3 regions of the Saccharopolyspora phatthalungensis genome follow, and region 1 is predicted to be linked to each of the others. Evidence: riboswitches for the same ligand, from Rfam matches in the RefSeq annotation. Region 1 holds a riboswitch; each other region holds the start of a gene.
What was found. A riboswitch is a leader RNA that binds a small molecule or an ion and turns the genes downstream of it on or off. The one in region 1 is predicted to bind cobalamin.

Region 1 (10,499 bases):
CGAGCCGAGCGCACCGGCCGGTCGCGGGTGGTGAACACCAGTCCGTGGCCCTGCGGGATCAGCGTTGCGGTCCCCCGCGATTGGGCCCGCGGGCGCTGCTCCACCAACAGGAACTCGCCTCCGGTGTGGTCGGTCCCCGGTGCGTTGAGGTTGATCACGACCTGCAGCGGGAACACCTTGTCGCCGTAGAGATCGCGGTGCAGCGCGTTCCAGCCGCCCTGCTCGTAGCGCAGCAGGATAGGGGTCGGGCGGGTCTGCCCGGCCCGATGGCAGATGTCCAGCCACTCGTCAAGGGTGTCCGGCCATTCCGCTTCCCGGCCGAGCTTGTCGTACCAGTCCTGGGCGATCGGCAGCAGCCGCGGGTACAGGGCCTGTCGCAGCTTCTCCACCGGCTCGGGGAAGGGCGCGGCGAAGTAGTGGTAGTCGCCGTTGTCTCCGAAGCGGTGGCGGCGCAGATTGATCGTCGCGCGGAAGTGCTCGGGCTCGTTCCACAGGGCCGCGATCCGTTCGCACTCGTCGGCGGTCAGCAACTGCGGCAGCAGTGCGCACCCGTAGTCGTTGACCTCGGCGGCAACCGTCTGCCAGTCCGCGCCGGAGACCCGCTTCGCGTACCGGTCCGCCTTCGGCGTGCTCATGATGCCTCCAGGTTCAACAGGGTCGTCTTGGCCTCCAGCCCGCCGACGTATCCGCCCGCCGTTCCGTCCGAACGCACGACGCGGTGGCATGGCACCACCACCGGCAGCGGGTTGGTCGCGCACGCGGAACCCACTGCGCGCACCGCTCGGGGGCTGCCCGCAGCCGCCGCGACATCGGCATAGCTGGCCGTGTTGCCGTAGGCGATGTCGGGCAGGTGGGACAGCACGTTCAGCCGGAACCCGCGGGAGAGGCGCCAGTCCAGCGGCAGGTCGAAGGCGCGCCGCCGCTTGGTGAAGTACTGCTCGATCTGGCGGGCGACCTCGTCCAGTCGGTCGGTTGCCCGCAGGATGCGGGGGCTGATCAACTTGGCCAGCGACTCCAGGACCCGGTCATGCCCCTGCCTGGTGTACGCGACCCGCACCAGGCCGAGCTCGGTCGCGGCCAGCAGCAGCTCGCCCACCGGGGTGTCGATCGTGCGGTAGGAGACGTCCAGCAGCCCCTCCCGCCGGGCCGCGTGCACCAGCTCGAAGTGCAGTCGCTTGCTGACGTCGAAGTCGATCGCCGGGAGCGCATCGAACAGGTGCCTGTCGTCGGATTCGTGGATCGCCATCATCACGCTTCCCCTCCTACGCTCGTGGCGCGTCGATACGTCGCGCGCAGGGTTTTGATGCCGTCGGCCGCGGCGCGGCGGGCCGCATCCGTACTGCCGCCGATGATCTCGGCGATTTCGGCGTAGGGCAGCCCCGCCAGGTAGTGGTAGGCCACGGCCATGCGTTGTTTGGTCGGCAGCGCGCTCAACGCTGCCCACAGGTCGCCGTCCCAGTCCTCCGGACGGCCGGCGGTGCTGGGCCGCTCGGGCAGGCGCGCCACGACCACGGGTCGACGCGCCGTTGCCCGGGTGACGTCGACCGCCTTGCGGTGCGCGATCGTGACCAGCCACGCCTCCACGTTGGCGTCCTCGGCGAGCTCCGGGTAGGCGCGCAGCGCGGCCAGGAAGGTCTCCGACCAGGCGTCTTCGGCGTCGGCTGGTCCGAGCACGGCTCGGCACACTCGCAGCACCATCGGGCCGTACTCGTCGACGATCTGCTCGAACGGTCTCACTTTCACTCCCCGTAGACGGCCGGGCCCCGCGGAACGTGAGATGCGGATCCAGCACCGTTGACGTGATCGTCACCCGACCTGGTTCGTTCCGCTGGCCGCACACGCCCGACCCCGCCGCCAGCGGTTCCGCTGCGTTCAAGGTCCGTGCAGCGGGGAACGGAGTGCCAGCCCGGTCACGTCCGCACGACACTGAGTGACGAGCCTCTCATCCGTGGTGCGGGCACGGGTGGGAAAGGGGTGTTCAGCGCGGAAGTCACCGGATGCGCGGACACCGTCCAGGTGCGTCGGCCTCTTGCCAACGGCCTTGCAGTCGGTAGCCTCCGTTGTGCTGGTGGTTCGTCCGCCCCAAGCGCGACTGAAGTCGCATCCGCGGGTGGGCGAGGCAAGAGGGAACCCGGTGCGAGTCCGGGACTGCCCCGCAGCGGTGAGTGGGAACGACCGCCGTCCCCGGTCTGAGCAGACCGGGCGCAGCACTGGGCACGCGTGCCTGGGAAGCGACGGCCAGTAGGAACCCCGGCAACGGCCGGGACCTGCCCGCGAGTCCGAAGACCTGCCACCGGTGCGCGCACCGAGTGGTGCGCGCGGTCCGAGGTCTCGCGGGAGGGCCTGGCGGACGACCGGCCCGTGTCGCGCGGCGCCTGCCGGTTCGCCTGCTCTTTCCCTGACCTCGGGGCATTTGTCGTCGAGCTCGCGAGGAGAGGGCCTTGACCAGCAAGATCGGATCGACCGTACTCGGCTACCCCCGGATCGGCCCCAACCGGGAATTGAAGCGCGCATTGGAGAGCTACTGGTCGTCCCGCACCGGCGAAGCGGAACTGCGCGCGGTCGCGCGCGAACTGCGGCTCGATTCTTGGCGCGCGCTACGGGATGCGGGCCTGGACTCGGTACCGGGCAACACTTTTTCGTTCTACGACCAGGTGCTGGACACCGCGGTCACCTTCGGTGCGGTCCCGCCGCGCTACGCCGAGCTCGGGTTGGGCCCGTTGGACACCTACTTCGCCATGGCGCGCGGCGTCGAGTCGATGCCGCCGCTGGAGATGACCAAGTGGTTCGACACCAACTACCACTACCTGGTGCCCGAGATCGGTCCGGACACGCGCTTCTCGCTGGCCGACCGGACCCCGGTGGAGCAGTACCGGGAGGCCGCCGAAGCGGGCGTGACCACCCGCCCGGTGCTGGTGGGCCCGCTGACCTTCCTGCTGCTGTCCAAGCCCGCCGCCGGAGCTCCGGAGGCGTTCCGGCCGTTGGACAAGCTGGCTGGGCTCCTCGACGCTTACGCCGAGCTGCTGGGCGAGCTGTACCGAGCCGGCGTGGAGTGGGTGCAACTGGACGAACCCGCGTTCGCCGCCGACCGCTCGCAGCCGGAGCTGGATGCGCTGCGCGAGGCCTACCAGCGGCTCGGTGCTCTGGGCGAGCGTCCGAACCTGTTGGTCGCGGGCTATTTCGGCGATCTCGGTGCGGCGTTGCAGGTGCTGGCCTCCAGCCCGGTCGAGGCCATCGGTGTCGATCTGGTCGCCGGGACGTCGACAGTGGACTCCTTGTCGTCGGTCCGCGGGTTGCAGGACAAGACCTTGGTAGCCGGGCTGGTCGACGGGCGCAATGTTTGGCGCACCGATCTCGACAAGGCGCTTGCGACCGCTGCGACGCTGCTCGGCTCGGCAAGCGAGGTTGCCGTTAGCACGTCGTGCTCCCTATTGCACGTGCCGTATGACGTCGAGGCAGAAGAGAATCTCGATCCGCAGGTCAAATCCTGGTTGGCCTTCGCCGAGCAGAAGGTCCGCGAAGTGGTCGTCCTCGGCCGGGCGTTGCAGGCAGGCCGCGACGCGGTGGCCGAGGAACTGGCCGCGGCCCGTGCGGCCGTCGCCGACCGCGCCCAAGCCGACCGGGTGCGCAACAATCGCGTGCGGGCTCGGCTGCAGGCAATGCGGCCGGAGTACACCACGCGCAGTGACTACGAGAACAGGCGCGCCGCCCAGCAGAAGTCCTTGCGCCTGCCGCCGTTGCCGACCACGACGATCGGATCGTTTCCGCAGACCACCGACGTCCGCAAGGCGCGGGCCGCGTTGCGCGCCGGCCGCATCGACCAGGCGACTTATCGGCAGCGGATGCGCGAGGAGATCGAGCGGGTGATCCACCTCCAGGAAGAACTCGGGCTCGATGTCCTGGTCCACGGCGAACCCGAACGCAACGACATGGTGCAGTACTTCGCCGAATACCTGGACGGCTTCGCCAGCACCGACAACGGCTGGGTGCAGTCCTACGGGTCGCGGTGCGTGCGGCCGCCGATCCTGTTCGGCGATGTCTCCCGCCCGAAGCCGATCACGATCGAATGGGCGAGTTATGCGCAGCGACTGACCGAGAAGCCGGTCAAGGGCATGCTCACCGGTCCGGTGACGATCCTGGCGTGGTCGTTCGTCCGGGACGACCAGCCGCTGGCCGACACCGCGAAGCAGGTCGCGCTGGCCATCCGGGACGAGGTGAACGATCTGGAGGCGGCCGGTATCCGGGTCATCCAGGTCGACGAACCGGCGCTGCGCGAGTTGCTGCCGTTGCGCGCGGCGCAGCACGAGGCGTACCTGGACTGGGCGGTGACCTCGTTCCGGCTGGCCACCTGCGGCGTCGCCGAATCCACCCAGGTCCACACCCACCTGTGCTATTCCGAGTTCGGCGACGTGATCAACGCGATCGTGGCGCTGGACGCCGATGTCACCAGCATCGAGGCCGCCCGCTCGCGCATGGAGGTGCTGGACGACCTGAACTCGGTCGGTTTCGGTCGCGGCGTGGGACCCGGCGTGTACGACATCCACTCGCCGCGGGTGCCGGAGGTGGCCGAGGTCGCGGACCTGCTGCGGGCCGCGCTGGCGGCCGTTCCGGCGGATCGGCTGTGGGTCAACCCGGACTGCGGGCTGAAGACGCGCGGCTATGTCGAGGTCGAGGCGGCCCTGAAGAACATGGTGGGGGCGACGGCTGAGGTGCGACCTTCGCTGCGCTGACCACGGTTTGTGGGTGGTGGTGGTCGTTCCAGCGGCCATCACCACCCACGACACCAGTTTTCCGGTGATTGCCGTTTCGGCGGACGTGGTGCAGATAGACGGCGGCGAGATCGCGCTGTATTTCGAAGTCGGCGCCGCGAGTCGTCCGGTCCCGAGAGTCCACATCGGACTCTCGGGCCTGGCGTCGTGGCGAGTCAGTGCGAAACCGGTGAACTCGCCAAGACGGACGAACATCTGAGAGTCACCGTGAAGCGCGTGGACCGCCTCCGACAAGCGGCGATAGGCAGACCGTCGTCCTGGTGCGAGATCACTTGTAGCTCAGTTGTTCGTGCCAGCCCCCGGGGCGGCCTGCCGGGGTCAGGTCGTGCATGTTCCACAGTGGTTTGACGGTGCCGTTGTGGCGGGGCCTTGTCCCGGGTCGCTCGGTGCGTAGAGCATTTCCGAGCCTCAGAACTGGCGAATTTTTCATGGATGAACTGCGGTTGTAGCGAACCGTCAAGTCGACAGGATTCCATTATAGTGCAAATCAGTTCAGCGACGATGAATCCTCCCAATTTCAGCCCGTTTTCGTGCTACGGTGTGACACCTAGCGCGGGGATGCCCGCTGTGGGCGGCCCATTGCAGGTCTGAGCTGCCGATACGGACAGGCCAGCCCGCGCGCCGCGAACAGCAGGCGTGGCCGGACAAGATCAGGTCGGACTGCCGGCCAGCGCCGAACGGTTGGCCGCCCCGGGAAAAGTGGGAAAAGGCAACCAACTGCTCCGATCGAAGGTTTCTTGTTGCCGCATACTGGTTGTTGGGCTAGCCTCTAAAAGTAGTTGGGGTAAAACGTAAATAGGCGTCCGGGGCGGGGTCGGGAGATCACTGGGCCAGGAGATCACTGGGGGAGTGTCTTCACCGCTGGGGGAAAGTAGACGGGTTCACATTCGCTCGTCGATGGTTCGTACCCCCTTAGTGTCGTAGTTTTCTGCTAGGCGGTTATCGATGGCATCTCCAGCACGTCGTTTCGCAAGCATGCCATTGCCCGAAAGGGTGAAGACATCGTCTCAGGCAATACATGGCACTGTCGACACGAACCTTGGGCGGGGCCCACGACAGGGATCACTTTCATGATGGAGCCTTCGGATTTCTTTGGCTACGACTTTGTCGCCGATCCCTACCCTGGGTACGCATGGCTGCGGAAAAACAGCCCGGTGCACCAGATCCAACAGCCGGACGGTCTATGCATATGGCTACTGACGCGGTACGAGGATGTCCGGGCGGCGCTTGGTGATCCGCGCCTGTCCAAGGATCCCCGGAACGCGGCCGATCAGCTTCGAGGTGCACGGGTGACCGGTCTCGTGACACCCGATGGGCGAGTGGTTGTCAATAATCTTCTGAACAGTGATGCGGCTGACCATCGCCGCTTGAAGAACGTCATCGGCAAGGCTTTCCAGCCTCGGACGGTGGAGTTCTTTCGGCCGTGGATTCAACAGTTCACCGACGATCTGCTTGGCGATCTGCCTGGTCAGGACGCGGTGGATCTCATTGCGCGGCTCGCTCAGCCGCTGCCGGTACTGGTCATGTGCCGGATCATGGGTATGGCTCCGGCCGAGGCGCTGGCGGTGACGGCCTGGCGGGATGACGTGGCTTATCCCAGCTATATCGACGTGCTGCCGACGGCGCCGGATGCCGCTGGGGAGTTCTTCGCGTACTTCGTGGAGCTCTTGGAGCGCAAACGGGCCTGCCTGAAGAGCGGAGAATCCAAGAGGCCAGAGGAGCACGGGCTGGTCGACGAACTCGTCGCCGCACACCACCGGGGAACCATCAACGACGACGAGCTGATCGGGATGGTGACCGCGCTGTTCATCGCGGGGACGGAGTCTACGACAAACTTTATCGGCAACGCTGTGCTCGCCCTTCTGACCCATGATGAGCAGCGACATTTCCTACGCCACAACCCAGAGATGACCGCGCACGCGGTGGACGAGCTGATCCGTTATGACGGCCCAGCGGAAAAGGCTACCTTCCGGGTCGCTACCGAAGACGTCTGCTACTCGGGTACGACGATCCCGCGCGGCTCTATCGTCGGACTGGTGCTGAACTCCGCCAATCGGGACGAGGATGTCTTCCCAGCGGCTGACAGCCTCGATCTGAGCCGAGGGTCTCCCGCGCATGTGGGGTTCGGGCACGGCCCGCATTTTTGTCTGGGGGCTCCGCTGGCCCGACTGGAGACGCAGATCGTCTTCCGCAGCGTGGTGGATCGCTTCCCTGATATGCGGCTGGCGATACCCGTCGAGCAGTTGCGTTGGCGGATCTTTGGGCCGCACCACGGCCTGCATGCCCTTCCCGTTGTATTGGGGGCTTGATGTTGAAACATTTTCGACCGAGGAGATTTCCGCTCGTGGCGGCTGTCGTCCTGGTCGTCGTGGCCGCTCTGTCCGCATCTGTGGTGATGCTGTCCAACCGCGCGACCCCGGGCGATTCGGGGACAGGCTCGACCAGGATCGAATTGGGGCATGTGGGTGAACACGTCGCGGCGCTGCAGTCGTTTGCCGATCACAACGATGGCCATCGGGCCGCGGGATCTCGTGGATACGACCAATCAATCAGCTACTTCGAGACGCTGCTGGCCAAAGTTGGCTACCGAGTCACGCGTCAGCGGTTCGGCTTTCTCTACACCCAGGCGCTGGAATACGACCTCACGGTGGGAGGCGGGACCCACCATCGCATCAACGTGGTCGGCTATTCGCCCTCGACACCCGCAGGTGGCACCACCGCTGAACTGGCTCCCGTGACTGGAACCGAGGCCAAACGGCAGGGGTGCACGGCGGAGTCATACGCCGACGCGGTGGCACGAGGACGAATCGCACTCGTCCTCAACGGGGGCTGCACGCTGGATCAGAAGCAGGCGGTCGCCGCCGGTGCCGGCGCTACCGCAGTGATCGTCATCAACGATCGCCCCGGCGAGCTGTACGGATGGTTGTGGGAACCCGAGACCGCAGAGATCCCGATCGGCGGCGTGAGTCCGGAAACCGGCCAGGCGCTGCTGGGGGTGGCGGAGCGGCACCTCAAGGTCACCATGGTGCTGCGCTCATTGACCGAGCAGCGCTCCACCGAGAACTTGCTTGCCGAGAGCACGTCGGGAGACCCGGGCCGGACAGTCGTTTCCGGGGCGCATCTGGATTCCGTGCCCACCGGACCCGGCATCAACGACAACGGCATCGCCGCCGCCGTGTTGTTGGAGGCCGCGCTTCGACAGGCCACTGCACCCATCCCACCACGTAACCGGCTGGTGTTCGCGTTCTGGTCAGCCGAAGAGTTCGGCATGGTCGGAGCCAAACACTACGTTCAGGCCCTCTCACCGCAGGAGCGGGCGAATATCGGGCTCTACCTCAACCTGGAGATGATCGGCGGCCCGAACCGTGGCCTGTTCGTCCTGGACAGCAATACCCCATGCCGCAGCGCGGAAGGAGACCACGCACTGGCCCTCGCGCCTGGCCGGGGCGCCCCACCAGGTTCCGTGGCGATTCGCGATCGGTTTCTCGGTGCATTCCGGGCAACAGGAACCGAACCGGGCACATGGTGTCTGGACGGCCGATCCGACTACGCGCCCTTCGCCGAAGCCGGCATCCCGATGGGCGGGCTGTTCGGTGGCTCCTTCGAAGGCAAGACTGCCGAGGAGGCGGCCCGCTGGGGTGGTCTGGCGGGAGAGTCCTACGACCGCTGCTACCACCTGCCGTGCGACAACGCTGACAGCTACGACCCCGCGAAAGTCAGCGCTCACGCCGACGCGTTCCTGCGCGTCTTCGAGCACTATTCCAACGCCGAGCGGCCCACCGTTTCGGGGGGTGGGCGATGACCTCGCCTCTCGACCAGGGGCCTACCGGATCACTGCCAGCCGGCCCCCGCCTAGTCGTGGGCGCGCTGATCCGAGACGCACGCGACCGAGTGTTCATCCAGCGGCGTTCGGAGAACCGTACCCTCTTCCCCGGGTGCTGGGATGTAGTGGGCGGTTCCGTACACCCCGGCGAGAACGTCCTAGGCGCGCTGGATCGCGAGATCGAAGAGGAGACCGGATGGCGCCTGGGGCGGGTCCTGGCCCTGCTAGGGCGATCGACCTGGAACGGCAACGGCGAGGTCCATTGTGAACTCGACTTCCTGGTAGAGGTCGCGGGCGACTTGGACGCCCCACGGCTGGAACAGGACAAGCACACCGAGTTCTCGTGGATCGGACCCAGCGAAATCGGCTTGCTGGAAGAAAACGTGGCACGAACCGGCAGTGCCTTCATCGGAGAGATTGTCGCCAGGGCGCACGAATGGCTCGATCGCGTACCGGCGTCCCGACGGCGGGATATCACCGTCACTGATCCCGACGGGACCAGGGTTCTACCGGATCACTAGCGAAGAGAGACGGAGTAGCGAGCATACAGCCCTAGGGGGAAAAGGTGCGTCATCGCTCAGTTGTCGTTGGATTCGCGGGGAAACAGGGCCAAGAGTACTTGCCCATCCTGCATCGATATACAGACGTCGTCGGTGTGGTCGACATAGCGCCAGATGCTTCCCGGTTGGCCGGGCGGCTAGGACTGCCGTTTTTTGACAACCTCGAGGACGCGCTGGCGTGCCTCGACTTCGATGTGGCGTTGGTGACGGTTCCACATCAGACGCACTTCTCGGGTTGCAGGGCGTTACTGCAGCACGGTGTCCACATCCTCAAGGAGAAGCCGTTCGCCGTTACCGAGCAGGATGCGCGGGACCTCGTCAAGATGGCCGACGCCGCCGACCGGAGTGTCTACACGCTGGTTCAGCGGAACTTCAACCCGGCATTCGACTTCGCCAGCCGAAATCTCCACCGCACGGGAGAGCCGTACTGGTTTGCCTACGACTACCACATCAACCTTGCGAAGATGACCTCCGGCTGGCGCGCCGACAGCGACAAGGCCCTGGGCGGGGTCATGCTCGACATGGGGTATCACCTCGTTGACATCCTCGCCGGCCTGTTCGCCAGTCCGGTCTCGGTCCGCGCGGCCTTCTTGCACTGCTACGAGGAGATGCGGCGTCAAGGACTCGAAGATCTGGTCAGTGTCTACTTCTCCTATCCGTACCAGGGATTTGCGGGCACCCTTTGCGTCTCCCGGCACAACCACGAAAAGGTCGAGCGACTCACCGTTCTGGGCACCGACGGTTCCCTGGAGATCAGCCCAACGGAGGCGAGCCTGTATTCGCCGGGGGGCACCCGGGTTGCCGGGGTCACGGTGACGATCTCCAAGGAGGCCATGGTCGACAGGATGATCGCGCGGTACCTGCGCCATCTCGACGACCGCGAATACCGGGCCAAGCACTTCGCGCGCCAGCTCAGCACGGTTCAGGTCATCCAACGCGCCTACGAGAGCAATGAGGGCGGGCCCGATGCGCATCCCCGGCCGTCAGTGCTGGCCAACGCGTGCTGACCGCCCCGAGAGGGACCCGTGAGCGGAGGACTAGTGAAATGACCATCGGATTGACACGGACGCTGGAGGACTACCTCGCGTATGCGCTAGCGCACGACCGACTTGACGCTCGCGACCTGCCTGTCTTCGATCCAACAAATCGGCACCTGTGGCCCAGGCGGATTGCAAAAAAGCTCGGGTTGCCCGTGGTCGATGTTCAGCACCGCGAAAGAGACATCCCCCCTCCGCACGAGGCCCTGCGCGAGCGTAGCCAGCTCCGGCAGGAGCATCTGGTGGTCTGTGTGGCAAGGGACGGCTTCCACTACCCCGCGGCGGTTTTCGCGCTGGCTAAAAGGGCTTT
Region 2 (10,499 bases), 650 kb from region 1:
CGAGGACCGTCAGCAGGGTTGTGGTGGCAAAGCCCCGGGCTATCTCGTCGGAGACGGCGACGCCGGTGAGCAGTGATTCCCCCAGGTCGCCGTGGGCCACACCGGCCGACCACGCCACGAAGCGCTCCCAGAGCGGGACATCCAGGTGCAACTGTGCGCGGAGCGCGGCGACCTGCTCATCGGTCGCGTGCTCGCCCAGGATCACCACGGCCGTGTCGCCGGGCAGGGCCGACGTGAGGGCGAAGACGGTTACTGCGACCGCCGCGAGTTGCGAGCCGGCAACCGCCAGCGGCCGCAGCACCAACCGCCGCATCAGACGAGGACGGCGTGGTCGAACCGCGCCCAGTCCAAGGAGTTGGGCGGGGCGGCCCGGATCCCGCTCACCGCGCTGGACACCGCGACGTTCCAGTCGCTGAAGCCCCACACCAACAGGCCGCTGTTGTCCCGCGTCAGGCGCTGGGCGTCGGTGAGCAACCGTGCCCGCTCCGCCTCATCGGCGGTGCTCATCGCCCGGGTGAAAAGTGCGTCGAACTCGGGTGACCGGTAGCCGGTGTAGTTGTTGGCGCCGGCGTCGCCTCGCATGCGTTGCGCCATGAAGGTGGTCAGGGGCAGGGTGGCGGTACGGGTGTGGGCCGCGACGCCGCTCTTCTTGATGTCGGAAAAGTACGTCTCGGCCGGCCCGATTCGCGGGGTGGCTCGGATCCCGATCTCGCCCAGTTGCTGGGCGATCAGGGTCGCGGCCGACTCGAAATAGGGATCGGCCGCGCTGGTCATCAGCTCGAACTCCAGCCCGTCGGCCGCGGCCTGCCGCAGCAGGCCCCGGGCGAGGTCGAGGTCGCGTTCGCGTTGCGCCAGGTCCTGCGGGTAGTACTTCAGCCCCTTGCCGAACAGATCGTTTCCGACCTGGCCGTGTCCGCTGAGCGCGACATCCAGCAGGCCCTGGCGGTCAACACCGGACAGGATCGCCTGCTGCAAGCGAGGGTCGTTGAAGGGTGGGCGGTCGATCTTGAGCGCCACGGCCTGCATGGTGCCGTGCGGTGCGGCGAGCACCGTGGTGCGGCCGTCGCCCTGCAACAGACTCGCTGAGTTCGCGCTGACGTCGTGGACGTAGTGCACTTGGCCCGACATCAGGGCGGCGACCCGGGCGCTCCCTTCGTTGATCGGAACGAATTCCAGCTCGGCGGGAGTCGGGGCACCGCCCCAGTAGCCGTCGAAGCGGGCGAACACCGCCGGACGGCCGGGCTGGAATGAGACGAACCGGAACGGGCCCGAACCGACCGGCGCGGCGAAATCCGTGGTGCCCGCCGGGATGATCTCCGCTGCGGGCGCTCCCCATGCCGAGGGGAACTCGAAATTCGGGGCGGGCAGCACGAGTTCCACTTCGGTTGCCGATCGTGCGCGGCTGGCGGCGAAGTCGACGGCGGCGAACTGCTGTCGTGCCGGAGAAGCAGTGGCGGGATCGGCGATGCGGCGATAGCTGTAAAGCACATCTTCGGCGGTGACCGGACGGTTGTCGTGGAAACGGGCGTTGCGCAGCCGGATCAGCCACCGCGTCCCCGTGGCGTCGGGTTCCCACGACTCGGCCAGGCGCGGCACCACGCTCATATCGTCGGCGTAGCCGACCAATGTGTCGAACAGCGCTTTGGTCCGCGCCTGGTCGACGAACAAGGAGCTGGTGTGCGGGTCGAGCGATTCCCTCGCGCCCGACGTGGGAAAGGCCACCCGCAGCCGCCCGTTCGAGCCACCCGCTGCACCGCCGCATCCGGCAAGTGAAGCCAACGCGACCGTCCCCAACGCGCCCTTGAGCAGACTTCGTCGACTGACGTCAATCACCGGCGATTTTCCTTCCCCGTCATCGTGGAATCCCGAGCCGACTCGCCGGCCCGGTCCAGCAGCCCTCGTCGTTCCAGCACTGCGGCACCGGCTCCGCCGGCCAGCCCGACGGCGAGCAAAGCCAGCCACGGCGCCCACCGCATCGGCGAATCCCCGGTCGCGTCGAGCAGTGCCCCGACGAGCCAGCTCACCCCGGCCGCGACCAGGCTGGACACCAGGTAGTAGAAGCCGTAGTAGGTGCCTGCCAGCCGTTCGCTGCCCACGATCGGCAGCAACTCCATCGCGAACGGATTGGTCACCGCCATGCCGACCGTGAACAGCACGGTCGCCAGCAGCACCGGAAGGCACCCCAGCACGACCCCGGTCCAGCCCGGCTCGGCCGGCGCTGCGAGCAGCGGACTGCTCAGCAGCACAGGGAGGAAGGACACGCCCATGCACATCAGCCCGAGCGAGACCGATCGACCCGCGCTCCACCTCCGCCGACACCACTGCGTGATCCGGACCTGCCCGGCTATGCCGACCACGGTCGACACCACGAACACGGCGGCCACGGATTCGCTGAGCCCGGAAACACGCTGTGCTTCCAGCGGAAGCATCAGATAGAGCTGGTTGTAGAGCGCGAAGTACGCGGACAACGCGAGCGTGAACGCCAGGAAGCGGCGGTTGTTGATCAACACGCGCCAGCTCCCTAGCACACTGTGCTGCTGCGATTGGAGATCCCGGCCGGGCAGCACGATGATCTGGGCCACCGTGAGAATCGCGAAGGCGATGCCCGCCACCCACGCGATCACCCGGAAGTCGACGGTGAGCAACGCGGCACCCAGCAGCGGCCCGACGAGAGTCCCGGCGTGCGCGAAAACGTTGAACACCGCGAACGCTTCCGCGCGTCGGTCCCCGGCCTCATGCATGAGGTAGGTGCGGACGGCCGGATTGAACAGGGCACCCGCCAGACCGGTGAGCACGGCGGCGGCGCACAAGCCCGGCAGCGAGGTGAACACGGCGAACAACCCGAAGGAGACCACCCGCAGCGCGCACCCCGTGATGATCATCGGTCGGCACCCGAGCCGGTCCGCGGCGGTTCCCCCGAGCAGGAACATCCCCTGCTGGCTCAGGTTCCGGACGCCGAGCACCAGCTCTGCCAGTAGCGGTGCGGCCCGTCCGGGAACACCGCGCACATCAGGTCGGAGTCCAGCTCCCGAGCGCACCACGCGGCGGCCAGAGCGACGGCACCGGTGCTCCATCCGCCGGTGACGAACGAGCCGGCGGCGAGCCGGCGGCACGCGTCCAAGGCTTCCGCGGGGCCGATCCAGTGCACTTCATCGAAGATGTCGTAGGCGACGTTGTCCGGATGGATGCTGCTTCCCAAACCACGCATCAGCCGGTGCGCGGCCGGCTGGCCGAAGACGGTCGAGTCGGTCGAATCGAACCCCACGATCCGGATATGCGGCCAACGCTCGCGAACCACCGGCGCGATCCCGGCACCGTGTCCACCGGTGCCGACACTGCACACCAAGACATCCAAATGCTGGAACTGGTCAGTGATTTCCCGGCCCAGGGCGAGGTATCCGGCGGGATTGTCCGGGTTGTTGTACTGGTCCGGCCAATAAGCACCGGGTAATCGAGCGAGCAGCTCGCCGACCCGATCGCGCCTGCTCCGTTGCCACCCGCCCGTGGGGTGCGGCGGGCGCTGTGCACTTTGGATGGTCAGGAAAGCGATCGAGGTCCGGACGTTGTCGAGCCGCCATGCGGCCGATCGCGTCGGGTCTTCGGCGCGTACTCGGCCGATCGTGGCGTGTAAGGCCGAATGTGGCGCCGACGACGGGCAGAGATGAGCAGCGAGCACAGGTGTCTCCACGCAGGTCGGGGTCCGCCCATCGGCGGACGGGGGTGATCAGACCTGCGCGGCCGGAATGGCGGTGCTGACGACGTCAGGGTGATGCGTCAAACGAACGTGCCTGTGGCGGCGATGCCGGACAACGGCGACGTGCGCGGCGCGGTGCTGCACCTGAGGTACCTCCTCCGGGGCTCCGCGACCCCGTACGAATCGGCACGACGACGTCAGTCTCCTGACTCATGGATCACTGCGCTCCGCTCGCCTTCCCGCCGTTTCACCGGCAGTGGCACAGGTGGCGGTAGCTCCCCATTCACAGTGGCGGGACCGTGCCGGATTCGCACCGGCTTCCTGGGCGCCGTCGAATGAACTTGTGTGGGGTGACATTTGCAGTCCCGGCGACGCCCGTCAAGACACGTGCCCGAGATCACTCTCGTTCCTGCGCGCTGGCGCAACTCGGTCCACGGGGGATTCGTGGCGCGGTGCCGGGCGACTAACCCGTCATCGTCCTATCGGTGCAATGGATTCGTCGGTGCGGAGGCAGCCTCGATATGTGCGAGGCGTTTCTACGCGGTTTCGCGCTCGGCCAGGACCCGGCGCGCGATTCCGAGCACCGGCTGGCACCCGGGCAGCGTCCGTGGGGTCGACGTCGGTGCTACCACCCAATGCGGTGTGACCGGGCTCGGCCACCGCGACGGCAGGATTAGCTTGGTGCCTCGCGCAATCGCGCTGACCTTCGCGGTGCGGAGATCGGCGGGCACGTCGTGCGTCGCCATCCGGCACGGCCTGGTCAGGAAGGTCCACGTGCGCTGGTTCGGGCTGCGCAGGATCGGGCCGGACATCAGGCTGATGGCGAGCCCGGCGGCCACCCGGGTGCCGAGTTCGGCAGGCATCGTGATGGCATCCAACGCATCGCCGGTCACGGCGATGATCCGTCCCGTCGCGGCATCGATGTCCAGCGAGCACCCCAGGAGTTCGGCGTAGCGCGCGGCATCCTGCGCGAGCTCGCTCGGCTGATCGCCAGCGGTTCCCGGGTCAATCGGTTTCGACTGTGCGAACCATGATGTTGTCGCGGTCATCGTCATCATCTCCGGAATGGAACTGCGCGGCGGGCCGGCTGCGGCCCGCTGTGTTGTTGTCGGGATTCGGGGCGGGCTGCACGCGTCGTCGCTGCGGGGGGTTCCTGACGTCCTCGCTGTGACGGCTGCCACCACGATGACCGATGTCCGGGGTGTGCGGCGCGTTGTGCGGTGTTCGTGGCCCGCTTTTCTACGCGGAATTGCCTGAATGGACACGAAGACTTTGGTTTGGATCGGTTGCACGCGAGAGGCGATGGCGAACAACGTGGTCAGCGCGTCAACGGCACAAGTCCATTGAGGCATGCGCGGAGGGCGGTTTCGCGGGGCGCCGAAACACGGCCAGTGGCCGGTGTTGTGCGAAGCGTAATACCGGTGCGCGGCCCTTGGCGGGTTTCCCGCCGTGGGCCACGCACCGGCCTGGGTGCGGAGTGTTTAGATGTACTTGCGAACCAGGCGCCCGGCACCTGGGGTGCTTCAGGACTGCGCGGGTTGGCTCCGGCGCTCGCCGCGCGACTCGTCGTCGGAGGTTTCCACGTCTTGTCCGACGGGGTCCCAGCGGATGGAACCCAGCGTGATGAGGCCCGCGATGGGCACGAGGGTCAGCAGCAGCATGGTGGTGGACAGCCCGAACGAGGCGAGGATCAACGGGAAAGAGTAGAAACCGATGATCGTGCCGACCCGGGAGACACCTTCGGCCCAGCCCATTCCGGCTCCGCGGATTTCGGTGGGGTAGGACAGCGCCGCCATCGTCTTGCCCTGCGCGCCCGGGCCGAAGGAGTGCCCGAAGATCAGCAGGCCAACGAGCAGCGCCGACACATACGCCCAGGAGGTTTTGCCCAGTACTCCAAGGGCGATGAGGCTGGCCGCGACGATGACGTACCCGATCAGGGCCAGTTTGCGCAGTCCGAGCCGGTGGGTCAGGAACGGCTGCGTTGTCCCGCCGAGGACGCCGAACAGGTTGATGCCGATGGTGGCGATCAGGACCGACAGGGTGTCCGCCCCGAAGATCATCGCGGCGATCACCGGGATGTAGAAGCCGACCGCGTAATACTGAATCGCCTGTGTTCCGCTGATCACCGACGCCAGCACGGTCCGGGCGCGGAACCGGGAGGTGAAGATTTCGCCGATGCCGACCTTTCGCCGCGGCGCGGCCTGTTCGGCGGTGGCGTCGGGTTTCACCCGGACCTGGATGCCGTAGCTCTTCTCCAGGATCTTCCCCGCCTCGTGCAGCCCGAGGTTGTGCGCTGCCCACATGGGGCTTTCCTCGGTGTAGGCGAGTCGCAGTAGCAGCACGATCAGGGCCGGCACGGCGCCGAACCCGACCGCCCACCGCCAGAGGTTCTCCGTCACGCCGGCGAAGTAGAACGGCATCACGATCAGGCCGGTGGAGACCACCGCCAGATACCAGATGGACTGCCAGAAGTTGACGTACTTGCCCTTGTCCTTGCTGTTGGTGAATTCGGCGACGAAGCTGAACGTCACCGGCATGTCGATGCCCACGCCGACGCCGAGCAGGAACCGGAACAGCAGCAGGAGTTCGAGGTTCGGGGACAGTCCGGCGCCGATCGCGGCGACGACGAACAGGGCGAGGTCGAGGATGAAGAGCTTGAACCGTCCGATCTTGTCGACGACGTAGCCGCCGACCAGCGCGCCCAGCATCGCGCCGACCGCCATGATCGCGGTGACGCTGCCGAGCTCGAACGGGCTCAGCCCGAGCTGGTGCTTGAGCGAGTCGATGCCGATGCCGAGGCTGGTGAAGTCGTAGGCATCGACGAACACTCCGCCCAGCGCGATGAAGGCGAGGATCTTGGTTCGCCGCGTGCCGGTCGGGTGGGAGTTGACGTAGTCGATGATGTCTCGTTTGGAGCGTACGACCAGTTCAGCCATCGCACGTGACTCCTTTGTTCCGGGCGGGCGAGCGGTCGGTTTCGGCGGGGCCGCGCTGCCGGCGGCGTGCGGCACTCATGGCGTGTTCGGCGTGGTGTCGGGGGCAGAGAGCAGTTCGTACAGCTTGTGCACGGCACCGGTGTCCTCGCCACTCCAGCCGCGGCTCGCCGTCAAGTTGTTGATCTGGTTGACGCAGGTGGCGATGAAGGCGGGGCTGCCACTGCTGTTGGCGAGTTCGAGTGCCAGCCGGTTGTCCTTGCGCAGCAGGCCGAGCGCGAACGTCGGCGAGTAGTCGCCGGCCGGCATTTTCGCGGCCAGGTCGCGGAACAGGCCGGACACCGTGGCCGCCCCGGAGTCGGCGACCACCTGGGCGAACACCTCGGGGTCCAGGCCGGCGAGCCGGCTGATGTTGATCGCTTCCGCGGTGACCGCATTGATCGCCCCGAACATGAGGTTGTTCAGCAGCTTCACCACCGACCCGGTGCCCACTTCGCCCACATGCGCCACGCGCGTCGCGACGGTGCCCTCCAGGATCGGACGGACCCGGTCCACGGCTTCGGCATCGCCGCCGACCGCAAGGGTCCAGTTTCCGCACCGCTCCGGGCGGCCGAGCACCGGTGCATCCAGGTAATGGGCACCGGCGGACCCCAGCACCTGGGCCGCCGTGCGTGCGCTCGCGGGGTCGATCGTGGACAGGTCGATCACCACGGTGCCGGCCGCTACCTTGCTCAGCGGGCCTTGCGCGGCGGCGATGACGTCCTTCGGAAGCGGCAGCGAGAGCACCACCAGCGAGACGTTCTGCACCGCTTCTTCCGGGGTGTCGCAAACGCGGACCCCGGCCTCGGCCGCGGCGGTCTTGGCCGCAGCGGACAAGTCGTATCCCGACACCTGCGCGCCGGCTTCCCGCAAGCGGGCGGCCACCCGGCCGCCCATGGTGCCCAGCCCGAGTACGGCTGCGGTGTGGTTCTTGGCAGAGCTTCCTTGCTCCATGTGGATCCTTGCTCCTTGCTTCGCCAGGACTGATCGGCTGCGATGGTCCAGTTATATGCACAACCGGCGAGTTGCATGTAGATTGGACCCAGTGCATGTAACGTGTCAAGGTGTTGGGGGCTGCGCATTCGGCGCCGCGATCTGCCTCGGGGCCGCGATCTGGCCCGGGATTGGGAAGGAATGACGATGAAGGTTTCATCCGCGGAGCGCATCGCGGACGCGGTGTACCAGCATCTGCGAGAGCAGATCTTCTCCGGTGAGTTACTGCCGGGCGCCCGGCTGAGCGTGCCCGCCCTCGCCGAGGAGCTTGAGGTCAGCCGCAGCCCGGTGCGCGACGCGGTGCTGCGGCTAACGCAGGAACGGCTAGCGCGGGAGGAACCGCGTCGTGGCGCGGTGGTGGCCCGCGTGGGCGCGGCGGAGCTGGCGGCCCTCTACGACGTGCGCGAAGTGCTGGAAGGGCTCGCGGCCCGGTTGGCCGTGGAGAACGCCGGTCGCCGGTTGGTCGACCGGCTCCACGAAATCCTCGCCGAGCACGAAGAGGCGGTCGAAGCCGCCGATCTGGAACGGCACCTGGAGGCCGACATGCGCTTCCACGCGCTCGTCCGGCAGGCCGGCGGAAACCCCGAGGTGATCCGGCTGCTCGACGACATCCAGACCCAGATCCGGCTGGCGATGCGCACCACGACGGTCACGGCCGGACCCCGGCATGCCTTGGCCGACCACCGCACGATCCTGGCCGCGATCGAATCCGGCGACCCTGCCGAGGCCGAGCGGGCGGCCCGGGCTCACATCTCCCGGCTGCGGTTGGCGCTGTTGGCGTCGGCGAAGGAGGAGCAGCAGTGAGCGCGGAGACCCAGGCGTCGATTGTGTCCGCTCGGTTGCGGGTGCTGCGCGCGGCCACCGGTGACGGCATCGCCATGTCGTTCGCGCCGTTGACGCACCGGTCGATGGTGCTGGTCGAGCTGGCGACCGCGGACGGTCGCGTGGGCTTCGGGGAGAGCTGGACGAATTACCCGGCGTGGGCGACGACCGAGCGGGTCGCGACGCTGCGCGAGGGTGTGCTCCCGCTGGTGCTGGGGCAGGATTCCCGCCGGATCACCGAACTGCAGCGTCGGTTGGTGGCGGCCCTGGAGCCCGTCGGCCGTCAGTGGGGCGCACCCGGGCCGATCATGCAAGCGATCAGCGCGGTCGACATCGCGCTCTGGGACCTGCACGGCCGGACCGCCGGTCAGGCGATCTCGTCGCTGGTCGGCGGCCGGGTACGCGACGAAAGCCCGGTATACGCCAGCAGCCTCGGCCCCAAAGGCGTGGCACAGCAGGGAAAACGGTGCGTGAACGACGGGCACACCGCGGTAAAGGTAAAACTGGGCTTCGACCGGGAACGCGATGAGCGCATCCTCGCCGAGGCACGCGAGGCAATAGGGCCGGACATTGAGCTCTACGCGGACGCCAACCAGGCGTGGAGCGTCGACGAGGCGGCCCGGATGGCCCCGGTACTGGCCGCTTTCGACGTCGCGTGGCTGGAGGAGCCGGTGCGCGGAAACCGGCTCGACGAACTGGAGGAACTCCACCGGCGCACCGGCATGATGATCGCCACGGGCGAGAACGTCTATGGCCGCGAAGAGTTTCGCCGCTACGCGGCCTCACCGGCGATCGCGATCCTGCAGCCCGACATCGCCAAGACCGGCGGCTTCACCGAGGCCCTGGCCATCTGCCAGCTCGCCGACGCGTACCGGAAACCGGTGCTACCGCACCTCTACGGTGGCGCGGTCGCCTTCGCCGCCACTCTGCAACTGGCCGCCTGCGCACCCGCCGTGCAAGGCGTCGAATACGACATCCGCGACAACCCCCTGCGTGATCCGCTGCTGATCGACGCACCACGCCCACGGCGCGGCCGGATCCCGCTGCCGACCGGATCCGGCCTGGGCATCGACCTGGACCCGTCGGCCGTACTCAAGCGCACCGAACCCGAGGACCCGTCAGAAGAGGAGCTCAGCGCATGACCGCAACCGAGGCCACCGTGCACACGCTTGCCGGAGTTCGCATCAACGGCGAACCCGTCCAACCGGCTCAGCCTTGGCGCACCGTGGTGACCGAGCCCGCGACGGGCCAGGACCTCGCACAGCTCATCGGTGGTGGGAAGGCCGAGGCGATGGCGGCGTTGGACGCGGCGGCGAGCGCCGAACGGCCGTGGGCCGAAACCGCCGTTGCCGCGCGGGCCGAGGCGCTGCGCGCCATCGCCGCCGACCTCCGGGCCGAGCCCGGCGCCGAACAACTGGCAGTGGCGATCAGCCGGGAAACGGGTAAGCGGATCGCCGAATCCCGCGCCGAGGTCGGCCTGTCGGCGGCCTTCTTCGAGTGGTTCGCCGACGCGATCCGCAGCCGCCACGGCCAATCCCATTCGGTGGTGCCCGGACTGCGGCACGAGGTGATCCAGCGCCCGCTGGGCATCGTCGCCGTGCTGACGCCGTGGAATTTCCCGGTCTCCATCCCCGCCCGCAAGATCGCCCCCGCGCTGGCCGCCGGGTGCCCGCTGCTGTTCAAACCCTCCGAGGTCGCGCCGGAATCGGCGCTGAGACTGGCCGAGATCGTCGAAGCGCACGTTCCCGCCGGCGTGCTCAACACCGTGGTGGGCGACCCCGCCGAGGTGTCCGGCAGCTGGCTGGACGACCCGCGGGTGCGCGGGTTGACCTTCACCGGCTCCACCCGAGTCGGCCAACTGCTCGCCGCGCAGACCGCCCCCAACTTCACGCGAAACGTGCTGGAACTCGGCGGGAACGCGCCCTTCGTGGTGCTCGCGGAAGCCGATCTGCGGCGGGCCGCGGAGGTGCTGGCCATCGCGAAGTTCCGCAACAACGGCCAGTCCTGCATCGCGGCGC
Region 3 (10,499 bases), on a different contig from region 1:
GCAGGAGTACGGCACGACGACGCCCGTGGTGCCCAAAATGGACAGTCCGCCGATGATCCCCAAGCGCGGGTTCCAGGTGTGCCGGGCGAGTTCCGCCCCGTTGTCGACGGACACCTCGACGACGAGGTCACCACTGCCGCCGTGCTCGGCGGCGACGCGCGCGATGACGTCACGGATCAGCTGCCGCGGCACGGGATTGACCGCCGGTTCACCGACCGGCAGCGGCAGGCCGGGCTTGGTGACGGTACCCACGCCCGGCCCGGCGCGAAACAGCACCCCCTGTCCCGGTTCCGCGTGGCTGACCGTGACCGACACGAGAGCTCCGTGCGTCACGTCGGGATCATCGCCGGCGTCCTTGACCACGCCGGCCGTCGCGAAGCCCTCGCCCAGCCGTTCGCGCGCAAGCGCGAAGGCCGGCCGGTGTCCCTTCGGCAGAACGATCTCGACGGGGTCGGGGAACGTCCCGGTCAGCAACGCCGTGTAAGCGGCGGCCGTCGACGCCGTGGCGCAGGCCCCGGTGGTCCAGCCGTACCGGAGGCCCGTTCCCTCCCCTCGCCCGCTCATACCGGGAGAATGCTTCTCATGGGGTTGGCAACGAGAACGAGGCGAGCGGGATGACCCGGGTGCTCATCCTCGGTGGTACCAGCGAGGGCAGGAAACTCGCCGAGCGGCTCGACGAGCAGGCAGACCTGCACGTCACGTCCTCCCTCGCCGGTCGGGTCCGCAAGCCGCAGCTGCCGCCGGGCGAGGTGCGCGTCGGTGGTTTCGGCGGCCCCGACGGGCTGGCCGACTGGCTTCGGCGCGAACGGGTCGGCGCGGTCGTGGACGCCACCCACCCGTTCGCCCGGACGATCACCGACAACGCCGTGGCGGCTGCGGAGCAGGCGGGGTGCCCGCTCCTGGTGCTGCGCCGTCCCGCCTGGCAGCCAGGTATCGGCGACGACTGGCGATCGGTGCCGTCCCTGGCGGAGGCGGCGGCCCTGCTGCCGGAGCTGGGTGAACGGATCTTCCTCACCACCGGCCGACAGGGCCTCGCGCATTTCGCCGCGCTCGACCTCCGGTTCCTGGTGCGGACCGTCGATCCGCCCGAACCGCCGCTGCCGCGGCGCACCGAGGTGCTGCTCGCACGCGGGCCGTTCACCGTCCACGACGAACTCGCCCTGTTGCGGGAACACGACATCGATGTGGTGGTCACCAAGAACAGCGGCGGCGCGATGACGAGCGCGAAGCTCACCGCAGCCCGCGAACTCCGGCTGCCGGTGGTGATGGTCCAACGACCGCCGCAGCCTCCCGCGCCCTCGGCCGAGACCGTCGCGGACGCCATCGCCTGGCTCGATTCCGTGCTGTGCCGAGGAAATCACGCGGGGTAACGCCTCGGTGTGAACACGACCTCGCGCCCGTCGGCGCCGCCGACGAGCCGCGTGGTCGACGAGCCGATCAGCAGCAGGCACCGCATGTCGACGTCGGACTGGTCGAGGTCGGCCAGGCGTACCACCTTGATGCTTTCCTCCGGGCCACCGACGTCGCGCCCGATGACCACCGGTGTGTCGGGCGAGCGGTGCTCCAAGACCGCGTCCCGAGCGGCCGCGACCTGCCAGGTTCGGCTGCGCGATGCGGGGTTGTAGATCGCCATGACCAGGTCTGCCGCCGCGGCGGCCCGCAGGCGTTCGACGATCACCTCCCACGGCTTGAGCCGGTCGGACAGCGACAGCACGCAGAAGTCGTGGCCCAGCGGCGCGCCGACGCGGCTCGCCACTGCCTGCGCCGCCGTTAGGCCGGGCAGCACCCGCACCGGTACGTCCGAGCGCTGCGCCGCGACCTCCAGCACCGCGCTGGCCATCGCGAACACACCCGGATCGCCGGAGGAGACCACCGCGACCTTGGCTCCGCGCCTGGCCAGATCCAGCGCGAACTCCGCGCGTTCGGCCTCGACGCGGTTGTCGGAGGCGTGCTTGCGCTGACGCGGGTTGTCCGGAATCCGGGCGAGGTAGGGGCCATACCCGACCAAATCGTCGGCCGTGGACAGCGCTGCTTGCGCTTCCGGTGTCATCCACTCGCGCCCGGCGGGGCCGAGCCCGACCACGACGACCTCGCCCCGCTGCGCATCGTCGGCTGCCGCCGCACCGGACGCGTCGGCCCTGAGGTCCGAGCCGGCCGGGCCGGGCAGCAGTGCCAGCGAAAAGTAGGGAACCGAGTCCGGATCGACCTCCGCCAGCGGCCGGAGGCGCTGCCGATCCGTGGTCACGCGCTCGACGTACCACGCCTCGTCCAGTCGCCCGGCCTTCTCGAACGCGTGCTGCACGCCTTCGAAGGTGCGGCCCAGCTTGAGCACGGCGGCGGCATCGGTGGCGGCCAGTCGTTCGGCCAGGGCGTCCGGCGGGAGCGTGCCCGGCAGCACGGTGAGGACCTCGTCGCGTTCCGCGAGCGGAAGCCCCAACATCGCCGAGGCGCCGCTGACGGACGTGACACCGGGGATGACCTCGGCCCGGAACCGGCCCGCCAATCGCTTGTGCATGTGCATGTAGGACCCGTAGAAAAGCGGGTCGCCCTCGGCGAGCAGGACCACGTCCCGCCCGGCGTCGAGGTGCACGGCGAGTCTGGCCGCGCAGTCCGCGTAGAACTCGTCGATGGCCCCCTGGTAGCCGCCCGGGTGGTCGGTGTCCTCGGTGGTCACCGGGTAGACGAGGGCTTCTTCGATCTGCCCCGGCCGCAGGTACGGCTCGGCGACCGATCTCGCGATGCTCCTGCCGTGGCGGGCGCTGTGGTATGCGATCACCTCGGCTCGTTCGATCAGCCGGGCGGCTTTGATCGTCACCAGCTCCGGATCGCCGGGGCCGAGACCCACGCCGAAAAGCGTGCCTTTGCCGTTGCTGCTCACTCTTCCTCGCTCGCGATCGCGTTGATGGCGGCCACCGCCATGGCGCTGCCGCCTCGGCGGCCGTGCACCACCAAGTGATCCAGGCCGCTCGGGTGCGCCGCCAACGCCTCCTTCGATTCCGCGGCGCCGATGAATCCGACGGGCAATCCCAGCACCGCAGCGGGTTTCGGGGCCCCGTCCTCGATCATTTCCAGCAGCCGGAACAGTGCCGTCGGCGCGTTGCCGATCGCGACGACCGAGCCCGCTAACCGGTCGCGCCACAGCTCCAAGGCCGCGGCGCTGCGCGTCGTCCCCAGTTCGCGGGCCAGCCCCGGGACGCGCTCGTCGGACAACGTGCAGATCACGGCGTTGTCGGTGGGCAGGCGGCGTCGGGTCACGCCGGCGGCGACCATCGCGGCGTCGCACAGCACCGGCGCTCCGTCGCGGAGCGCGGCTCGCGCGTTGATCACCACGTCCCGCGAGTACGCGAGATCATCGACCAGGTCGACCATGCCGCAGGCGTGGATCATGCGTACCGCTACGCCGGCCACCTCCGGCGGCAGGCCGGCCAGGTCGGTTTCCGCACGGATCGTGGCGAAGGAGCGGCGATAGATCTCCGCTCCTTCCCGGATGTATTCGGGCACCCCGCGGTAGCGGGACGGCCCGTTGTTCTCGTTCACACATTCCTCCGTGCCGCGTCGAGCGCGGCGGACACCTGGTCGGCATCGGCTTCCGACATCCATGCCTCATCGTCGAGACCGACCTCATAGCCGGCATCGGTGGCGAGTACTTCCACAACGCGCCCCTGCGGTCGGCCGCAGCGCCGCTCGCAACCCGACCAATGCACCGGCAGCGCACCGCCGGACGGGGCTCGCAGCGTGCGCCGGGCGTCCTCGCGGACATCGGCCCGTGCTTTCGCGCACCCGGGACGACCAGTGCACGCGGTCACCCCGACACCGTCCGAGAACGGATCTACGAGCAGCCCTCGCGCGCCCAGGTCCGACATCCACCGACCGGCTTCGTCCGGCCGCAAACCGGGCAGGACGACGGTCCGCCAAGGCGTCAGGCGAAGTTCGCCCGCGGTGTCGGACGCTGCGCCGATGATATCCATCTGGTCTCGCGACAGGCGGCCCAGTGGTGCCCCGGCCACCACCGCGACCGTCCCGTCGAGGCGGCGCGTCTGGCCGACCTGCGCATGCGTGGCCAACTGCGCCGACGGCACCGGGAGCGGCTGCGCCGGGACGACGCCCAATGTCGCGGCCAGCCGATCGGTGACCCGTCGCACTCCGTCGTCGAGCTCGGCCAGCCGCCACGCCGAGCAACCCTGCGCGGTCTTTTCCGCCAGGAACGCCTCCGCCGCGGCGATCGCGACTGCGGCCGCCCGGCTCGGGGTCGATCGCACCCCGGAATCCACGCCCGCGAGCACCAGCGCCACGCTGTCGGTGCGCAAGGCGAGCAGTCCGACATCGGCACCGAGCGAGATCACGTCTGCCCGGCCGTCATCGACGGCGAAAAGAAAACGTCCGGGTAGCACGGCCAGTGACGGTGTCTCACACAGCGCTGTATCGAGTTTTCCCGCCACCGCTCGCACGTCCATCAGCTCGCCGCCGTCCGCAGACGGAGAGCCGATGATGTTGCGGACCCGCTCGTGCGTTGCCGACGGCAACAGCCCGGCGGCCCGAAGCCGCGCGGCGAGCTCCCGCTCCGCTCCCGCCGGTAGGCCGCGCACCTGCACATTCGCCCGCGAGGTGAGCTCCACACCGCCGTCGCCGAGGGCCGCGACCTCCGCCAGCGCCCGCACCTGGCTCGGCGTGAGCACGCCCCCCGGAACACGGATCCGTGCCAGCCCCCCATCGGCTGCCTTGTGCACCCGCAGCGCGCCGGGACACGCATCCCGCTCCGGTCTGGCTCTGTGTGACACCCGGCCGATACTACGGGCCCCGGTAATTGCGGACGCAAACCAAGCGCGACCTGGCGCGAAGGTCTGGCGCGGTGCGACACGTATCATGCCTGGCGAACTTGACGAAAGATCACTTCGTTGCGGAGAGTGGTCGCAGCATTCAGCGGCGACAAGCGGAGGAAGCCGGTGCGAATCCGGCGCGGTCCCGCCACTGTCACCGGGGAGCGGACTCCATGAGGTCACCATCCGGACCGGATGGGAAGACGGGGCGAGCATCGATCCGGGAGCCAGGAGACTCCGGTCGCCGCGACCTACGAACCGGGGCGAGGACCCCGAGAGAGGTGCCGTCATGCGCCGCGCACGCGCGCCCAGGCCCAGCCACGCAGCTCGCCACGCCGAGGAGCGACCCGCATGATCCTACTTCTGTCCACTTCGGACACAGATCTGCTCAGCGCGAGGGCCGCCGACGCCGAGTACCGGCTCGGCAACCCGGCACGGTTGGGCGCGGACGACCTGCCCCCGCTGCTGGAGGGCGTGGACCTCGTCGTCGTCCGGCTGCTCGGTGGCCTCCGAGCCTGGGAGGAGGGCCTGGACGCACTGCTCGCGGGCCCGCGCCCGGTGGTCGTGCTCGGTGGTGAACAGGCCCCGGACGCCGAACTGATGGAATGTTCGACCGTGCCGGGCGGCGTGTGCGCCGAAGCGCACCGTTACCTCGCCCACGGCGGCCCGGACAACTTGGCGGAGCTGCACCACTTCCTGTCCGACACGATTCTGCTCACCGGACACGGCTTCGAGCCGCCGGTAGAGACCCCGACCTGGGGCGCACTGGAACGGACGCCCCGGCGCAACGAAGGGCCGACCGTTGCGGTGCTCTACTACCGCGCGCACCACATGGCTGGCAACACCGCGTTCGCGCACGCGCTGTGCGAGGCGATCGAGGACGCCGGGGGCCAAGCGCTGCCGCTGTTCTGCGCGTCCCTGCGGACACCCGACCCCCAACTGCTTGAGCAGCTGGGCCGCGCCGACGCGCTGATCGTCACCGTGCTCGCCGCGGGAGGCACCAAGCCCGCCACCGCTTCGGCCGGCGGTGACGACGAGGCGTGGGACGTCGGCGCGCTCGCCGAACTCGACATCCCGATCCTGCAGGGGCTGTGCCTGACCAGCACCCGCGCCGCCTGGGAGGAAAACGACGAGGGCCTGTCGCCGCTGGACATGGCCACCCAGGTCGCGGTGCCCGAGTTCGACGGCCGGCTGATCACCGTGCCGTTCTCCTTCAAGGAAAACGACTCTCAGGGGCTGCCCGTCTACGTGGCCGACCCGGAACGGGCCGCCAGGGTCGCCGGAATCGCGGTCCGGCACGCCACGCTGCGGCACGTCCCACCGCAGGACAAGCGCCTGGCGCTGATGCTGTCGGCCTACCCGACCAAGCACTCCCGGATCGGCAACGCGGTCGGTCTGGACACCCCCGTCAGCGCGGTCCGCCTGCTGCGAGCGCTGCGGGAGCACGGCTACGACATCGGCCCAGCAGACGGCCCCGACGCACTGCCCGGCGTCGCGGCCCAGGACGGCGACGCCCTGATCCACGCGCTGATCGCCGCCGGTGGTCAGGACCGCGACTGGCTGTCCGAGGAACAGCTCAGCGGCAACCCGATCCGCATCCCCGCTACCCGCTACGCGAGCTGGTTCTCGACGCTGCCCGAGGACCTGCGCGCCGAGATCGAGCAGCACTGGGGCCCGCCGCCAGGAGAGCTGTTCGTCGACCGCTCCCAGGACCCGGACGGCGAGATCGTCCTCGCCGCCATCCGAGCGGGCAACGTCGTGCTCATGGTGCAGCCGCCCCGCGGTTTCGGCGAGAACCCGATCGCGATCTACCACGACCCGGACCTGCCACCGAGCCACCACTACCTGGCGGCCTACCGCTGGCTGATCGACGAGTTCGGCGCCCACGCAATGGTGCACCTGGGCAAGCACGGCAACCTCGAATGGCTGCCCGGGAAGACGGCGGGCATGTCCGCCTCCTGCGCCCCGGACGCCGCGCTGGCCGATCTCCCGCTGATCTACCCGTTCTTGGTCAACGACCCCGGCGAGGGCACGCAGGCCAAACGCCGGGTGCACGCCACCCTGGTCGACCACCTCGTGCCGCCGATGGCCCGTGCGGAGAGCTACGGCGACATCGCCCGGCTGGAACAGCTCCTCGACGAACACGCCAACATCGCCGCGATGGATCCGGCGAAGCTGCCCGCCATCCGCAGCCAGATCTGGACGCTGATGCAGGCCGCCAAGCTCGACCACGATCTCGGGCTCGAAGAACGGCCGCACGACGCGGAGTTCGACGACATGCTGCTGCACGTCGACGGGTGGTTGTGCGAGGTCAAGGACGCCCAGATCCGCGACGGCCTGCACGTGCTCGGCGATGCCCCGACCAGCGAAGCCCGGGTCAACCTCGTCCTTGCGATGCTGCGCGCGCGCCAGATGTGGAGCGGGCAGAGCGGCGCGCTGCCCGGATTGCGGGAAGCGCTCGGGCTCGACGAAGACGGCAGTGCGGCTCGCGGGCAGGTCGACGACATCGAGACCCGCGCGCACGCCCTGGTCCAAGCGATGGAGGACCGCGGCTGGACCCCCGGTTCGGCGCCGGAGGTCTGCCGGGAGGTGCTCGGCCACGCCGAGGACGCGGTCGTCCAGGTGCTGGAATTCGCCGCGACCGAGGTGGTGCCGCGACTGGCCGCGACGACCGACGAGATGAGCGCGACGCTGCACGCCCTCGAAGGTGGTTACGTTCCGGCCGGTCCCAGCGGGTCGCCGCTGCGCGGGCTGGTCAACGTCCTGCCCACCGGCCGCAACTTCTACTCCGTCGACCCCAAGGCCGTGCCCAGCCGCCTGGCCTGGGAGACGGGGTGGGCGATCGCCGACTCCCTGCTCGAACGCTACCGCGCCGACACCGGCGACTGGCCCCGCTCGGTCGGCCTGTCGGTCTGGGGCACCAGCGCGATGCGCACGTCCGGCGACGACATCGCGGAAGTGCTTGCGCTGCTTGGCGTTCGGCCGACCTGGGACGAGGCGTCGCGCCGGGTCAACGGGTTGGAACCGATCCCGCTCGACGAGCTGGGCCGGCCCCGCATCGACGTCACGGTCCGCATCAGCGGCTTCTTCCGGGACGCCTTCCCGCACGTAGTCGCCCTGCTCGACGACGCCGTGCGCCTGGTCGCCGCCCTCGACGAGCCGGACGAGCAGAACTTCGTGCGCGCGCACGCGCGGGCCGACATCGCCGAACACGGCGACGAGCGCCGCGCCACCATGCGGATCTTCGGCTCCAAACCCGGTGCGTACGGCGCCGGGATCCTGCCGCTCATCGACAGCCGGAACTGGCGCGACGACGCCGACCTGGCCGAGGTGTACGCGGTGTGGGGCGGCTTCGCCTACGGGCGCGAACTCGACGGAGAGCCGGCCCGCGCCGATATGGAGAGCGCCTACAAGCGGATCTCCGTGGCAGCGAAGAACACCGACACCCGCGAGCACGACATCGCCGACTCCGACGACTATTTCCAGTACCACGGCGGCATGATCGCCACGGTCCGCGCGCTCACCGGCAAGGCGCCGGCGGCCTACATCGGCGACAGCACCCGGCCCGACTCGATCCGCACCCGGTCCTTGACCGAGGAGACGTCGCGGGTGTTCCGGGCCCGTGTCGTCAACCCCCGGTGGCTGGCGGCAATGCGCCGCCACGGCTACAAGGGCGCGTTCGAGCTCGCGGCGACGGTGGACTACCTGTTCGGCTACGACGCGACGACCGGCGTGGTGGCCGACTGGATGTACGACAAGCTTGCCGAAACCTACGTGCTGGACGAGGAGAACCAGCGGTTCCTCACCGAATCCAACCCGTGGGCGCTGCACGGCATCACCGAGCGGCTGCTCGAAGCCGCCGACCGGCAACTGTGGCAGGAACCGGACCCCGAGGTCCTGCGGGCGCTGCAGGAGGTCTACCTGCAGACCGAGGGCGATCTGGAGGACGGGCCGGGCCAGCGCTGACCCGCTGGCGAGGCGGTTTCGCGAGGAGTCGCCGCCGGTGCTTCGCGAGACCGATCCGCACCGGGCATCGCCGGGCTGACCGCCCGGCGATGCGGCTGTCACTACGGACGTGACTTCGGCGCGAGGTCCGCCACGGGGCCGACGACGATCACCGCGGGCGGCTTGATCGCCGCGTCGCGCACGGCCTCGGCCACCTCGCCGAGCGTGGTACGCAGCGTGTGCTGACTGCGCGTGGTGGCCTCCTGCACGACCGCGACCGGCGACTTCGGGTCGCGGCCGTGCTCCATCAGGACGGCCGCGAACTCCCCGATCCGCTTGACCGCCATCATCAGCACCAGGGTGCCGCGCAGCCGGCCCAGCGCCGGCCAATCCACCAGCGACTGCTCGTCATGCGGCCCGACGTGCCCGGACACGACCACGACCTCGTGCGCCACACCGCGATGGGTGACCGGCACGTCGGCCGCGGCGGGGGCCGCGAAGGCACTGGTGATCCCGGGAACCGCGGTCACCGCGACCCCCGCCTCGACGCACGCCAAAAGCTCCTCGAAGCCGCGTCCGAACAGATAGGGATCGCCACCCTTGAGGCGCACCACGAACTTCCCGGCCTTGGCGTGTTCGATCAACAGCGAGTTGATGACATCCTGATTGGCCGCTCGCCCGTACGGGATCTTCGAGGCGTCCACCACCTCCACGTGCGGCCCGAGCTCTTCGAGCAGCTCGCGCGGCGCCAGGCGGTCGGTGATCACCACGTCCGCGCGGCCCAGGAGCTGACGACCTCGGACCGTGATCAAGTCGGGGTCGCCCGGCCCGCCCCCCACGAGCGCGACGCCCGGCGCCGGTGGCTCGGACCGCTCGTCGACCGCACCGGTGCGCAGCGCCGCCACGAGTGCGTCGCGAACCGCGGCGGAACGACGGTGGTCGCCGCCCGCCAGCACGCCGAGCAGCAGCCCGCCGTGCTGGGCCACGGCAGGGGTGACGGCGGTCCCCTGGGAGGCGTCGTCGGCGCGAACGCAGAAGATGCGGCGCTGTTCGGCCTCGGCCGCGACGGCGGCGTTCACCTCGCCACCGGTCGCGCACGCCACGGCGTACCAAGCGCCCTCCAGATCGCCGGCGGCGTAGCGGCGCCGGTGCCAGGTCAAGTCGCCGGCCTCGGCCATCGCCTCGACGGCCGGGGTTGCTTCCGGTGCGATGACATCGACCAGCGCACCGGAGTTGATCAGCCGCGGGACCCGGCGTTGCGCGACGGTGCCCGCGCCGACGACAACCACCCGCTTCCCGGCGAGGTCGAGCCCTGCGAAGTAGTGATTCTCAATGTGCGTGGTCATGTCCGTAGTCCGTGTCGGGCTTCGCCCCGGCGATCCCGCCGGGGTCTCTTGCTCAAGGGGCGCAGCAACGCGGTAGGCCACCTCGTCGTGGCTCACGATCACCGGCCTGACCGCAAGGCGCCACCCGGAACAGCAGGCGGACGCCGGTCACGCACGCTCCGCGTCGTCGCCGGGGGCGGCGAACTTCCACCAGAGTGCGGCGCCGCCCCATACTGCCATGAAGGCGGCCAGGGTCAGATATCCGAGCAGCTCAAAGTGGTCGCCGACGGACGCGACCGGCGCGACGTAGGGCACACCGAGCTCGCCGAGCAACCCGGCCAGGACGACCAGCGCGACGACCCCGGCGAGCACCACGGTCAGTGCCGTCGTCGTCACGTTGACGGCCAGCCGC

Region 2: linked by a shared signal. The riboswitch ahead of BJ970_RS31355 (pyridoxal-phosphate dependent enzyme) and the one ahead of metE (5-methyltetrahydropteroyltriglutamate--homocysteine S-methyltransferase) in region 1 are both predicted to bind cobalamin.
Region 3: linked by a shared signal. The riboswitch ahead of cobN (cobaltochelatase subunit CobN) and the one ahead of metE (5-methyltetrahydropteroyltriglutamate--homocysteine S-methyltransferase) in region 1 are both predicted to bind cobalamin.

What each region holds. Positions count from the first base shown of each region.
Region 1 covers NZ_JACHIW010000002.1:455,506-466,004, reverse strand. Annotated here, with positions in the region: gene BJ970_RS29145 (2OG-Fe(II) oxygenase) at 1-635, opposite strand, end outside; gene BJ970_RS29140 (methylated-DNA--[protein]-cysteine S-methyltransferase) at 632-1,249, opposite strand; gene BJ970_RS29135 (RNA polymerase sigma factor) at 1,249-1,743, opposite strand; cobalamin riboswitch at 2,053-2,309, shown strand; gene metE (5-methyltetrahydropteroyltriglutamate--homocysteine S-methyltransferase) at 2,442-4,730, shown strand; gene BJ970_RS29125 (hypothetical protein) at 4,744-4,968, shown strand; gene BJ970_RS29120 (cytochrome P450 family protein) at 5,840-7,078, shown strand; gene BJ970_RS29115 (M28 family peptidase) at 7,114-8,571, shown strand; gene BJ970_RS29110 (NUDIX domain-containing protein) at 8,568-9,113, shown strand; gene BJ970_RS29105 (Gfo/Idh/MocA family protein) at 9,158-10,159, shown strand; gene BJ970_RS29100 (hypothetical protein) at 10,432-10,499, shown strand, end outside.
Region 2 covers NZ_JACHIW010000002.1:1,102,253-1,112,751, reverse strand. Annotated here, with positions in the region: gene BJ970_RS31370 (ABC transporter permease) at 1-313, opposite strand, end outside; gene BJ970_RS31365 (ABC transporter substrate-binding protein) at 313-1,833, opposite strand; gene BJ970_RS31360 (MFS transporter) at 1,830-3,008, opposite strand; gene BJ970_RS31355 (pyridoxal-phosphate dependent enzyme) at 2,942-3,676, opposite strand; cobalamin riboswitch at 3,873-4,043, opposite strand; gene BJ970_RS31350 (hypothetical protein) at 4,231-4,752, opposite strand; gene BJ970_RS31345 (MFS transporter) at 5,218-6,630, opposite strand; gene BJ970_RS31340 (NAD(P)-dependent oxidoreductase) at 6,706-7,620, opposite strand; gene BJ970_RS31335 (GntR family transcriptional regulator) at 7,807-8,463, shown strand; gene BJ970_RS31330 (mandelate racemase/muconate lactonizing enzyme family protein) at 8,460-9,623, shown strand; gene BJ970_RS31325 (aldehyde dehydrogenase family protein) at 9,620-10,499, shown strand, end outside.
Region 3 covers NZ_JACHIW010000001.1:3,332,613-3,343,111, reverse strand. Annotated here, with positions in the region: gene BJ970_RS15465 (cobalt-precorrin-5B (C(1))-methyltransferase) at 1-564, opposite strand, end outside; gene BJ970_RS15460 (cobalt-precorrin-6A reductase) at 615-1,370, shown strand; gene BJ970_RS15455 (precorrin-2 C(20)-methyltransferase) at 1,358-2,878, opposite strand; gene BJ970_RS15450 (precorrin-8X methylmutase) at 2,875-3,501, opposite strand; gene cobG (precorrin-3B synthase) at 3,534-4,778, opposite strand; cobalamin riboswitch at 4,888-5,074, shown strand; gene cobN (cobaltochelatase subunit CobN) at 5,169-8,783, shown strand; gene cobA (uroporphyrinogen-III C-methyltransferase) at 8,885-10,108, opposite strand; gene BJ970_RS15430 (HoxN/HupN/NixA family nickel/cobalt transporter) at 10,256-10,499, opposite strand, start outside.